2 linked regions of the Rhodopseudomonas palustris genome follow. The main gene of each other region encodes a partner of the protein of the gene in region 2 in a complex. Links are inferred from orthologs where the notes say so. Each region holds a gene or a part of one and is shown on either strand. Other genes may lie near its edges.

Evidence for each region.
Region 1: the proteins of trxA (region 2) and trxB are in contact, whole or in part, in a crystal structure (PDB 1F6M), measured with the Escherichia coli proteins. The link is inferred for Rhodopseudomonas palustris from one-to-one orthologs.

What each region holds. Positions count from the first base shown.
Region 1 is NZ_CP058907.1:4,531,122-4,536,472, forward strand. Bases 1-2,827 are described here. They hold trxB (thioredoxin-disulfide reductase), read left to right. Parts: upstream 1-844; coding sequence 845-1,810; downstream 1,811-2,827. Other genes in these bases: HZF03_RS20625 (DoxX family protein), read left to right, coding at 1-69; HZF03_RS20630 (Lrp/AsnC family transcriptional regulator), read right to left, coding at 106-588; HZF03_RS20640 (LysR family transcriptional regulator), read left to right, coding at 1,819-2,742. Outside these bases: HZF03_RS20645 (ParA family protein), read right to left, coding at 3,058-3,732; HZF03_RS20650 (hypothetical protein), read right to left, coding at 3,944-4,321; HZF03_RS20655 (hypothetical protein), read right to left, coding at 4,415-4,750; HZF03_RS20660 (hypothetical protein), read right to left, coding at 4,890-5,120; Flp pilus assembly protein CpaB, read right to left, coding at 5,342-5,351.
Region 2 is NZ_CP058907.1:78,696-86,569, reverse strand. The notes cover bases 5,049-7,874. They hold trxA (thioredoxin), read left to right. Parts: upstream 5,049-6,214; coding sequence 6,215-6,535; downstream 6,536-7,874. Other genes in these bases: HZF03_RS00385 (bifunctional folylpolyglutamate synthase/dihydrofolate synthase), read right to left, coding at 6,685-7,874; addA (double-strand break repair helicase AddA), read left to right, coding at 5,049-6,118. Also shown: double-strand break repair protein AddB, read left to right, coding at 1-2,636; more of addA, read left to right, coding at 2,633-5,048. UniProt on the Escherichia coli protein: Participates in various redox reactions through the reversible oxidation of its active center dithiol to a disulfide and catalyzes dithiol-disulfide exchange reactions.

The sequences.
Region 1 (5,351 bases), 4.5 Mb from region 2 along the record:
TGCTTGTACTTGGCCACGTCGGGCGGCGGACCGATCAGTCTCGATCGCGTGCTGCGGCGCGATCGCTGACACCGCACCAGCACTGAAAAGATTGCAGCGGCGGCCTCAGGTCGTCGCGGCTTTCAACTCCAGCGGCACCGCGGCGGCATATTTCGAATTGCGCAGCACCAGCGAGGTGCGGACGTTGCGCACGTGCGGCGCGGCCGTGAGGTGGGCGACGAAATTCTGGAACGTCGCCATGTCGGGCGCGACGCATTTCAGGATGAAGTCGACTTCGCCCGACAGCATCCAGCACTCGCGGACCAGCGGCTCGTTGCGGACGAATTCCTCGAACCCGCGCAGGTCGGCCTCGGCCTGGCTCGACAGGTGCACCGAGGCGAACACGGTGACGTCGAAGCCGAGATGCGCCGGATCGAGCAGCCCGCGATAGCCGAGGATGTAACCTTCCTCCTCCAGCGTCCGCACCCGGCGCAGACACGGCGGCGGCGAGATTCCCACCCGTTTGGCCAGTTCGACATTGGTGATTCGGCCGTCGTCCTGGATTTCCTGCAGGATCTTGAGGTCGATCTGGTCGAGGCTCTTGGTCACGCTGGTGCTATTCCCGCAAGGCGGATTCGGCTTAGAAACAGCCTCTCTTAGCGCAACCCGCGAAATTTGGGTAATTTTATTTCGCGATGCTCACAGCTCGTTTTCCAATCTTGGTGGGAAATCCTGCACGGAGGTATTGCAAATCTTGCATAGCTCACCAAATCACATAGACTTCTGTCTGATCTTCCGCCCATTGGCGATGCCCCAGCCAGGCCTTTCCCTGCGTCGCGCCGCCCTCAGTTTCGGGGACTGATTCATGCCGAGTCCGGTTCAAGCCAAGGTCGTGATCATTGGATCCGGGCCCGCCGGTTATACCGCCGCAATCTATGCCTCTCGCGCGATGCTGGAGCCGATCTTGATCCAGGGCATGCAGCCGGGCGGCCAGCTCACCATCACCACCGACGTCGAAAACTACCCCGGCTTCGCCGATGTGATCCAAGGCCCCTGGCTGATGGAGCAGATGGAGAAGCAGGCGCTGCACGTCGGCACCCGGATCAAGACCGACCTCGTGGTCGATCTCGACCTCAGCCAGCAGCCTTTCCGGCTCACCTGTGACAGCGGAGACGTCTATCTGGCCGACACGCTGATTCTGGCCACCGGCGCCCAGGCGCGCTGGCTCGGTATCCCGTCCGAACAGACCTACAAGGGCTTCGGCGTCTCGGCCTGCGCCACCTGCGACGGCTTTTTCTATCGAGGCAAGGATGTCGTGGTGGTCGGCGGCGGCAACACCGCGGTCGAGGAGGCGCTGTTCCTGACCAATTTTGCCGCCAGCGTGACCATCGTGCACCGACGCGACCACTTCCGTGCCGAACGCATCCTGCAGGACCGGCTGTTCAAGCATCCGAAGATCAAGGTGATCTGGGACGTCGCGGTCGATGAGATCTGCGGCGCCGAGAACCCGACCAAGGTCACCCATGTCCGTCTGAAGAACGTCAAGAGCGGCACGACCAGCGAGGTCAAAGCCGACGGCGTGTTCATCGCGATCGGCCATGCGCCGGCGACCGAGCTGTTCAAAGACCAGATCAAGCTCAAACCGTCGGGCTATGTCGAGGTTGCGGCAAATTCGACCGCAACCTCGGTACCTGGCGTGTTCGCCGCCGGCGACGTCGCCGACGAGACCTACCGCCAAGCCGTCACCGCAGCTGGAATGGGCTGCATGGCGGCTCTCGAAGCCGAACGCTTCCTGGCGCTGCGCGCCGGCGACCGCCAAGCGGCCGAATAACTCTCTGGATGGCGCGACACCGCGACGGGTTCACCGATATGGACTGGGATAAGCTGAAGGTCTTTCACGCCGCTGCCGAAGCGGGGAGTTTCACCCATGCCGGCGAGCAGCTCGGGCTGTCGCAGTCGGCGGTGTCGCGGCAGGTCAGCGCACTCGAGCAAGAGCTCTCGGTGTCGCTGTTTCACCGCCACGCCCGCGGGCTGATCCTCACCGAACAGGGCGATCTGCTGTTCCGCACTGCGCATGACGTGTTCATGCAGCTGCAGGCGGCACGCGCCAAGCTCACCGACAGCCGCGAGCGGCCGAGCGGCGACCTCAAGGTCACCACGACGCCGGGGCTCGGCATTCACTGGCTGGTGCCGCGGCTCGGCGAATTCACCGCGCTGTATCCGGAGATCCGGATCTCGCTGATCGTCACTGACGAAGAGCTCGATCTGTCGATGCGCGAGGCGGACGTCGCGATCCGTACCCGCAAGCCGACCCAGCCGGACCTGATCCAGCGCAAGCTGTTCTCGATCGGCTTTCACGCCTATTGCTCGCCGGAGTACATCAAGAACTTCGGTACGCCGCGGACGCTGGAGGATCTCGACAATCACCGGCTGATCATGCTGAGCGACAGCCAGGTGCCGCCGCATCTGCAGAACCGGAGCTGGCTGATCGAAGCCGGGCGCAGCGGCATGGGACCGCGCGAGCCCTACTTCAAGGTCAACAACATCCTCGGCCTGGTGCGCGCTTGCCAGCAGGGCCTCGGCATCGCAGCGCTGCCGGATTACCTGATCGAGGACACCAACCGTCTGGTGCAGTTGTTTGGCGAGGAAGACTCGATCCAGCTCGACACGTACTTCGTCTATCCGGAGGAGTTGAAGACGGTGGCGCGGGTGCAGGTGTTCCGCGACTTCGTCGTCAACAAGGCGCAACGCTGGCCGGGCTGATTTGTCGCTCCCGGGGCTCCGCATGTCTGACATGCGGGGGGCCCGCTTGCCGGGCCGCCGGATCGCGGATCAAATCATTCTCACGTTGAGGGGTCGCGCTGCATCAAGTCCCCCTCCTCCAGTAGCGCGGCGGCTCAGCTATCCCTCTTGGAAGGTGATTGTGTCGGCCTATCAGGCCAAAGACCTTAAGCCGGGCTCTTCGTGGGCCCGGTTTTTTTCTGCGCAATCGTCTGTCCGAGCGCACGCGGCGATCGGTCGCAACAGCTCATGAAAAACGCGCGGGTGGCCGCGCGCTGCAGTGGTGTTGGGTCGCGGTCAGGCCGCCTGCTTGTGCATGCCGGAATTTCCGGCCCCGCGGATCGCCTTGACAGAGCGTTCGATCGCCGCCCACAGCCGGCTGATCTCGTAAGCGGCGCGGCCTTCGGCGGCATATTCGCGCGCGCCCTGGCCTTCACCGAGCGCCATCAGAAGATCGGCGCGGTTGGTGATCTGCCCGCCCCAGACCGGCGCCTTGAACTTGGCGAGCGCATCACGCGCGATGGTGACGATGCGGCTTTCGACGTCATCACGCAGCGCCGGGGCACCGTTGAGCACCACCGCGTAGGGTTTGCGGTGCGATCGGCAGGTCTGGATCGTATCCTGCACCGCGTTGACGTCGAACACGCCGGGACGCGCCGGGATGATCACCATCGTGGCGTTGCGGATCGCGTCGTCGACCACGGCGGAGAGGTTCGGCGGCGTATCGACGAACACCCATTCGATGCCGTCGCGCTTTGCGGCGGCGACGATGTCGCTGATCGACCGCGTTGCGGTGCGCAACGGCGGCTCATTGGTACCGCGAAGTTTGTGCCACAGCGTCAGCGAGCCTTGCGGATCGGCATCGATCAGCAGGCACGGACGCGATGCCTTATGGACCTGTGCAGCCAAGTGAGCAGCCAGGGTACTTTTTCCCGAGCCGCCTTTACGCGAAGCAAAAACGATGACGTTCATACCCTGGCCTCCCGATTGACCTTGGCGGCAAGGTGAATCAGCTCGTTGATTCGTGAAAGACAAAATTGCAAGCAATCATCATTGCCTCGCCAGATTGTAGCGATCCGCTGGTTTTTGAGTCACACCGGTTCCGCATTCGGTGCGACGCACAGGCTCTCATTGAGTCCCGAAGACGGTTTTTGAATAGCAGATTGATGACAGCGCCTGCTGATCAGGCCGCCGTCTTGGTGGATGAATCGGAGCGCTCCACCTGCTGATCAGCATCGAAAGGCTTAGTATCCGTACCGCGGCCGCGTTGCCGCTCCAGCCATTTGCGCTCGATCCAGTTCAGCGTCCGTGCGGTCGGCTTCTCGAGCGCTGGCACGTCCTGAGCGATCAGCACCATGCCGAGGGGTAGCATCCACAGGCCCAGGACCGGCAGGAAGCTAAGCATGCCGCCACCAACCAGGGCGACTCCGAGGGGCAGCCGAACATACTTAGATGACGGCCGCCGCAGCCAGCCGACGAAATGCGCCGGCCGGGGTGGTAGCTTGGACTCGAACCACTGCAGATGGCGGTCGAGTTCGGCGCGGTGATCGATCTCTGTCACAAAGCTCTCCTCAGGCGCGAGATATGCGCGTCGATTTCGACACCAACGCGGCAAGCTGTCGCGCAGATCCCGGAACCTGGGAGGCTTTGTCAGTTACTGCCGCTCGCGCTTGAGAGGTTTGCGGGGCTTGAGGCTCGTCGGTTTGCGCCGCACGGCCTCGTTGGAACGCATCGCCACCGGCGTCGGTCCGAACTGAGCGCGGCAGGCGGGCGTAAGCTGCGCTTTGTTCTGCATCATGCAGACGGTGATCCGGTCGACATCCGGGACAAACGCACCGCACAACCGCATCGCATCGCCCGTACACGCCTGCTGCTGCTCGGCGGTGTACGCCAACGCCGCACCGGCAATCAGTGACAGACCGAAGCTGGCAGCCAGAACAAGACCATGACGACGAACGACGCGCGGCGAGATCGAATGGGTCGAGATCATGGATGGCCCCCCTGCTGTGCTGACGTTTCCCCGCAGGCGTTCGGCCGCCTTGTTGTTAGTTGGCTGATTGGCGGAGTGTGCGTGAGACGCGAGAAATTCGCAAGCAGCGCGAGCGGGCCTTGCGCGACAAGCTTGGCGGCTAAGCTTCGTTGGCGCCGACGCCGCGCTGGTCCAAGGCGGTTTGCCCCGCCACGGTGAGACGATAATGACGCTGCCCGGCCGGATCGCCGGAGGTGCTGACCGCGACCAGGCCATCCGAAACCAGCCGGTCGAGCTCGAGCCGCTGCCCCGCGTTGAGGTCGCGCCCGGCCGTCCGGGCCACATCCACCAACACGGCGATCGCCTGATCGCTCAATTCCCGGTCGGTCATGCCGGCTCCCCCGCGCTTTGTTTCGCTTGAAGCAACGTGACGGTCCGGCATTCCGTTCCGGACATGTGCCGCAACGCAAGCGCGGTCACCCGCTCAGCAAGCGGCCGGCTGGGACCATCTCAGAAAGGGCGTGGTGACCTCACGCAGTCGCTGCGTAGCGCCGGCAAGGCGTGGTAGCCCACCTTGTAGGCTCGCCGCCTCTCGCGGGGGTGCTTCAAGGCTTACCTGCGT
Region 2 (7,874 bases):
ATCGGTACTGGAGCCTGACGCTCGATTTCCTCAAGATCGCCGGCCACGCCTGGCCGCAATACCTGAAAGAGACCGACCGGATCGAACCGGCCGCGCGGCGCGACCGGCTGATCGACGCCGAGGCGCAGCGGCTCGCGACCCAGCGCAGCGGGCCGGTGATTGCCGCCGGCTCGACCGGCTCGATGCCAGCGACCGCGAAGCTGCTCAACGCGATCGCGCGATTGCCTCACGGCGCGGTGGTGCTCCCCGGCCTCGATGTCGATCTCGACAATGCGGCGTGGGATCTGATCGGTGGCAGCCGCGACCGGCAGGGTAAGCTCGTCACGCCCCCATCGCCGAACCATCCGCAATACGCCATGCATGGCCTGCTCGACCGGATGGGCGTGACACGCCGCGACGTGCAGCAGCTCGGCACACCGACCCGGCACGGCCGCGAACTTCTCGCCTCCGAGGCGCTGCGGCCGTCATCGGCGACGGCGGTGTGGCACGACCGGCTGAAGGACACCGCCGTCGATCGCCTGATCGGCGAAGGCACTGATGGACTGACGCTGATCGAAGCGCCGAATTCGGAAGCCGAGGCGCTGGCGATCGCGGTGGTGCTGCGCGAGGCGCGTGAGCAGGGCAAGACCGCGGCGCTGGTCACGCCGGATCGCGCGCTGGCGCGCCGCGTCGTCGCCGCGCTCGGCCGCTGGCATCTGCCGGTCGACGATTCCGGTGGCGACACGCTGATGGAGACGCAGCCCGGCATCTTCGCACGGCTCGCGGCCGAGACTGCGCTCGAAGGCTGCGAACCGGCGACGCTGCTGGCGCTGCTCAAGCATCCGCTGCTTCGGCTCGGACGCGCGGGCTATGGCTGGCGCGGCGCGATCGAGACCTTGGAGCTGGCGCTGCTGCGCGGCCCCCGGCCACCCGCCGGCTGCGATGGGCTCGCCAAGGAATTTGCGATCTTCCGGGGCGAGCTTGCGAAGCTGAAGTGCGGCGAGGCCAGCGCGCTGCATCCGTCGGAGCCGCGCACGCGATTGTCCGAACCGAGCCTCGATGAAGCGCAGCAACTCATCGCCCAGCTCAAGGCCGCGCTCGCACCATTGGAAACCGTCGGGCCGAACCCGCTCGATCTGTGCGAGATCGGCGCACGGCATTGCGCGGCGCTGAAGGCGCTGACGACGGATGACGACGGCATCGTCGAAGCGTTCGAAGGTCCGCAAGGCTCGGCACTGCTCCGGGCGTTCGACGATCTCGCCGCGGTCGGACCGGCGAGCGGCGTATTGGTCGCGGCGCGCGACTATGGCGAAGTGTTCGAGACCGCGTTCGGCGATCGCGTCGTCCGCCGTCCCGAACTTGCCGAGGCGCCGATCCGGATCTACGGCCCGCTCGAAGCGCGACTGACACAGCAAGACCGGGTCGTGCTCGGCGGATTGGTCGAAGGCGTGTGGCCGCCGGCGCCGCGGATCGATCCGTGGCTGAGCCGGCCGATGCGGCACGAACTTGGGCTCGATCTGCCGGAGCGCCGCATCGGCCTGTCGGCACATGACTTCGCGCAGGCGCTCGGCGCCGACGAGGTGTTCATCACCCACGCCGCCAAGGTCGGCGGTGCGCCCGCAGTGGCGTCGCGCTTCCTGCACCGTCTCGAAGCGGTCGCCGGCGAGGATCGTTGGAAGGCGATGAAAGCGCGCGGGCAGACGTATCTGGACTACACCCACGAACTGGATCGGCCCGAGAGCGTCACGCCGATCGCGCAGCCTGCACCGAGGCCGCCGCGGATCGCGCGGCCGCTGAAACTGCCGGTGACCGCGATCGAGGATTGGCTACGCGATCCCTATACGATCTATGCCAAGTACATCCTGCGCCTGTCGCCGCTCGATCCGGTCGACATGCCGCTGTCGGGCGCCGATCGCGGCTCGGCGATCCATGCGGCGCTGGGCGAATTCACCGAGCGCTACCAGGACGCTCTGCCGGACGATCCGGTGACGGCGCTGCGCCAAATCGGCCAGAAACATTTTGCGCCGCTGATGGATCATGCCGAGGCGCGCGCGCTGTGGTGGCCGCGCTTCTTGCGGATTGCCACCTGGTTCGCCGCGTGGGAGCAGCAGCGCCGCACCGGCGTCGTGCAGGTACAGGCGGAGCGTCGCGGCACGCTGATGATCCCGCTTGGTGGAGAGCGCAATTTCGAACTGTCGGCGCGCGCCGACCGCATCGAACGGCGCGACGACGGTAGCTACGCGATCCTCGACTACAAGACCGGTCATCCGCCGACCGGCAAGCAGGTGCGGATGGGGCTATCGCCGCAGCTCACATTGGAAGCGGCGATCCTGCGCGATGGAGGCTTTGAGGATATTCCGGCGGCCGCCTCAGTGAGCGAGCTCACTTACGTCAAGCTCAGCGGCAACACGCCGCCGGGCGATGAGCGCGTGCTCGAACTCAAGATCGAGCGCAAGGATGAGCCGCAGCACCCCGACGATGCCGCCGATGAAGCGCGCGCCAAGCTGGAAGGATTAGTCCGCCGCTTCGAAGACGAGAAGCAGTCCTATCGCTCGCTGGTGCTGTCGATGTGGTCGCAGCGCTACGGCACCTATGATGATCTGGCTCGGATCAAGGAATGGTCGGCGGCCGGCGGTCGCGGAGACGCGTCGTCATGAGCCGCCTCATTCCCAACGAAGCCCGCGCCCGGCAGGAGATCGCCTCCGATCCGTCAGCGTCGGTGTTTGTCTCCGCCAATGCCGGCTCGGGTAAGACCCATGTGCTGGTTCAGCGCGTGATCCGGCTGCTGCTCGATGGCGTATCGCCGGAGCGCATCCTTTGTATCACCTTCACCAAGGCGGCGGCCGCCAACATGGCGGAGCGGGTGTTCACCACGCTCGGTCACTGGGTCAAACTCGACGACGAGGAACTGTCAGCGGCGATCCACGCCACCGGCGTGAAGACGGTCGGGCCCTCACTGCTGGCCCAGGCGCGAAAACTGTTCGCCTGTGCGCTTGAGACGCCGGGCGGGCTGAAGGTGCAGACCATCCACGCGCTGTGCACGCGGCTGCTGCAGCAGTTTCCATTCGAAGCCAACGTGCCGGCGCGGTTCAGCGTGCTCGACGATCGCGACCAGGCCGAGCTGATGCAGCGCGCCAGCCTCGACGTGCTGCTGCGCGCCGCCGCGGCGCCGGACAGCGATGCCGGGCGTGCACTGGCGTTTGCGATGACCAGCGCCGCCGACGTCACCTTCCGCGACGTGGTGCAGGAAGCCTGCATGAGCCGCGACCGCTTCATGGCGTGGGTGGCGCAGGCCGGCAGCGTCGAGCGTGCGATGGCGCAGTTGTCCGCGACCCTCGGTGTTGCGCCGGACGATAGCTGCGACGCGGCCGATCGCGACATCGTCGATGGTCCGAACCTGCCGCGATCGGAATGGGCTGCGGTTGCGGCGACCTTCGAAGGCGGCAGCGCCAACGACCAGGCGCAGGCTCGGCGCTTGCGCGCCGCGCTGGCGCTCACTGACGCGGCGCAGATCGATGCCTATCTCCAGGTGTTCTTCACTAAGGATAGCGGCCTGCGCAAAAGCCTGATCACCAAAAAGCTCGGCGACGGCGCGCCCGGCCTCGCCGAGAGGCTGCAGCGCGAAGGTGCGCGGCTCGCCGGTCTGCTCGAACGCCGCCGCGCGCTGGCGTTGCGCGAGCGCACCCGGGCGCTGCTGGTGATTGCCGCGCAGGTTGCGGGCAACATCGCGCGTGAGAAGCGCGAACGCGGTCTGCTCGACTACGACGACCTGATCGACAAGACGCTGGCAATGCTCGACAGCGGCGCGGCCGGGTGGGTGCATTTCAAGCTCGACCGCGGCGTCGATCACGTGCTGATCGACGAGGCGCAGGACACGTCGCCGAAGCAGTGGAAGATCGTCGCCCGGCTGATCGACGAATTCACCGCCGGCGAGGGCGCCCGCGATGGTGTCCGGCGCACCATCTTTGCGGTCGGCGACGAGAAGCAGTCAATCTTCTCGTTTCAGGGCGCGGTGCCGAAGGAATTCGCCGAGTGGCGCGACCTGCTGCAGCGGCGATTCACCGGCGCCGGCCTGACCTTCGAAAAAGTTTCGTTCAACTACTCGTTCCGCTCAGGTGCCGCGATCCTGCAGTCGGTCGATCACGTGTTCCGCGATCCGGCGATTTATCGCAGCATCCATGCGGATTCGACCTATCCGTTGCATCAGTCGCTCGCCGATGCCGGGCCGAGCTTGATCGACCTGTGGCCGCTGGAAGTGCCGGATGATCGCCAGCAGATCGAAGGCTGGCAGGCGCCGTTCGACGCGGTGTCCGAAACCAGTCCCGAGGTCCGCCTTGCCGACAAGGTGAGGGCCGAGATCGGCGCACTGATCGCGCGCGGCACCCAGACCGGTCCGATGGGGCGTCGCCGGCCGCTGAGCTATGGCGACGTGCTGATCCTGGTGCGGCGGCGCGGGTCGGCGTTCGACGCGGTGATCCAGGCGCTGAAGCGCGGCGGCATCCCGGTCGCAGGCGCCGACCGGCTGAAGCTGACCGAGCACATCGCGATCATCGACCTGATGAAGCTCGCCGACGCGCTGCTGCTGCCGCAGGACGATCTGGCACTCGCAGTGGCGCTGAAGAGCCCGCTGTTCGGGCTCGACGACGACGACCTGTTCAAATTGGCCTGGCAGCGCAAGGGCTCGCTACGCGCCGCGCTGGCCGATCATGCCACGGGCGATCCGAAGTTCGCAGCTGTGCAGCGCCGGCTGGAGAGCTACGCGGTACGGGCGCAGGCCGAAACGCCGTTCGGGTTCTACGCCTGGCTGCTCGGCGGCGATGGCAGCGACAGCGGCCGCGCCCGGATCCTGCGCCGGCTCGGGCCGGAGGCCAACGATGCGCTCGACGAGTTTCTCGAACTGGCGCTGAGCTTCGAGCAGAAGCGCGCGCCGTCGCTGCAAGGCTTTATGGCGTGGCTGCGTGAAGCCGACACCGAGATCAAGCGCGACATGGAGATCTCCCGCGACGAAGTCCGGGTGATGACGGTGCACGGCGCCAAGGGGCTGGAAGCGCCGGTGGTGTTCCTGATCGACACCACCTCGTCGCCGGCCGACACCCAGCGGCTCAACCTGATCCGGCTGGCGGGTGGCAACGCTGCGCCGGGCTCGGTCGCTGCGATGGTGTGGGCGGGCCGCAAGGCTGATGATCCGCACATCGTCGAGCAGGCCCGCAGCGCGATGATCGAGGAGACCGAGGACGAGTATCGCCGGCTGCTCTATGTCGCGATGACCCGCGCCGCCGACCGGCTGATCGTCGGCGGCTGCATGCCGGGCAACCGCAACGAGGTGCGGCCGCACTCCTGGTACGACCTGATCAGCAGGGGGCTGGAATCATCCGGGCTGGTGATGCAGCCGGTCCCGCCGGAGGGCGTGATCAAGCGCTACTGCCGCCCGGAGGATGTGATCGAGGAGATCGGGACGGTCTCGCAGGGGCAAGAGCTGGCGGTGACGCATCTGCCGAACTGGTTGCGCCGCCCGGCGCCCGGCTTACCATCCGCCGAACAGGTGCTGCGGCCGTCGGATGCCGACGACGATGATCGGCGCCGGTTGCGGCCAGGGGAATCCGACGCCAGCCGCAGCCGCGCGCTGCAGCGTGGCACGCTGGTGCATCGGCTGCTGCAATCGCTGCCGGAGATCGCCGTTGCCGGTCGTCCCGCCGCCGCTGGACGGTTCCTCGCTCGCAATGCGTCGGATTGGAGTGAGGAGGATCGGGCGGCGCTCGCCGCTCAGGTGCTCGGGCTGATTGCCGATGCGAGGTTTGCGACGGTGTTCGGCTCAGGCAGCCGAGCCGAGGTGCCGATCGTCGGCCGGCTGCAGTGGCGCGGCGGACCGGTGCTGGTGTCCGGCCAGATCGACCGCCTGGTAGTGACCGAGACCGAGGTTCTGATCGTCGACTACAAGACCAACCACGCCCCGCCGCGGGTTGAGGCCGAGGCGCCGCGCAGTTACGTCCGTCAGCTCGCCCGCTACCGGGCGGTGCTCGGCGCGATCTATCCACAGCGCACTGTCCGGGCCGCCCTGCTCTGGACCGAAGCGGCTGAAATCATGGAACTTTCGGCCTCTGCGCTGGACGCGGAGCAGGCCGATCTGACGGTGCCGTGAGCCGTGCTTGACCGCACCGCGGTGCGTTCCTACGTTCACCCGTCATCACGGCGCGATTCCCGCCGCCGCTCTTCATCCGGTTTCACGAGGTATCCCATGGCCGTTGGTAAGGTGTCAGACGCCGATTTCGAAAACGAGGTTCTCAACGCCCAGGGGCCTGTGGTGGTGGACTTCTGGGCCGAGTGGTGCGGCCCGTGCCGCATGATCGCGCCGGCGCTCGATGAAATCGCCGGAGCGATGGGCGACAAGGTCAAGATCGTGAAGCTCAACGTCGACGAGAGCCCGGTCACCGCCTCGAAGTATGGCGTGATGTCGATTCCGACCCTGATGATCTTCAAGGGCGGCGAGATGGCTTCGCGCCAGGTCGGCGCCGCGCCGAAGGCCAAGCTGCAGCAGTGGATCAGCGCAGCTGTCTGAACTCCGACGCGCACGAACGTTCTAAAACGGCCGGCATTCCGCCGGCCGTTTTGCTTTTCCGGCCTCTCGTCATTGCCAGCCCCTTGCTCGGCGCACTGGATTGCTTCGCTACGCTCGCACTGACGGGGATAGGGCGATGAGCAATGGGACTAATTCGGCGGTGTGCCGTTGAGGCTCAGCACGTGGCCTGCGAGATACAGTGATCCGGTGATCAGGATCCGCGGCGGAAGTTCGTAGGCCAGCGACGCGATGCGCCGCAGCGCCGCCGGGACGTCGTCGGCCAGTTCGACTCGCAGGCCGAGCGCGCGGCCTGCGTCGGCGAGGCTCTCCGGCGGCATCGCGCCGTCGCGGTTCGGGATCGGCACCGCGATCAGGTGCCGCGTCAGCCCGGTGAAGTTGGCGAGAAACGCGGCTGCATCCTTGTTGGCCATCATGCCGGCGATCAGCACCAGTGGCCGCGACACCCGCTCTTCGAGGTCGCCGAGCGCCGCCGCCGCAACGCGTCCGCCGTCGGCATTATGGCCGCCGTCGAGCCAAAGTTCGCAGCCGGCCGGTGCGTCGTCGAGCAATTTGCCCGACGTGATCCTCTGCATCCGCGCCGGCCACTCGGCCGCCAGCAGCCCGGCCTGGTAGGCGTCCTGCGGGATCGTAAATCGCGACTGCGCGCGCAGCGTCGCGATCGCGAGGCCGGCATTGTCGATCTGATGCCGGCCGAACAGCTTCGGTGCGGTGAGATCGAGCAGGCCGCGTTCGTCCTGATAGGCGAGCCGGCCGTGTTCGAGCTGAACGTGCCATTGCTGGCCGCAGGCGAACAGCGGTGCGCGCAGCCGCTTGGCGTCGCGTTCGATCACCTCCATCGCCTCGTCGCGTTGCTCGGCGACGATCACCGGCGCGCCGCGGCGCAGGATACCGGCCTTCTCGGCGGCGATGTCGGCGATGGTCGGGCCCAGAAACTCGGTGTGGTCGATGCTGATCGGCGTCAGCACGCAAACGAGCGGATGCTCGATCACATTGGTGGCGTCGAGCCGGCCGCCGAGCCCGACCTCCAGCAGCGTGACGTCGGCGGGATGCTGCGCGAACAGCCACAATGCCGCGGCGGTCTCGATCTCGAACAGCGTGATCGGCGCGCCGGCATTGACGCGTTCGCAATGCGCCAGTGCCGCCAGCAGCTCGTCGTCGCCGACCAGCCGGCCGGCGATCCGGATCGTCTCGTTGACGCGGACCAGATGCGGCGAGGTGTAGGCGTGGACCTTGAGTCCGGTGGCTTCCAGGATCGCGCGCAGGAATGCGACGGTCGAACCCTTGCCGTTGGTGCCGGCGACATGGATCACCGGCGGGA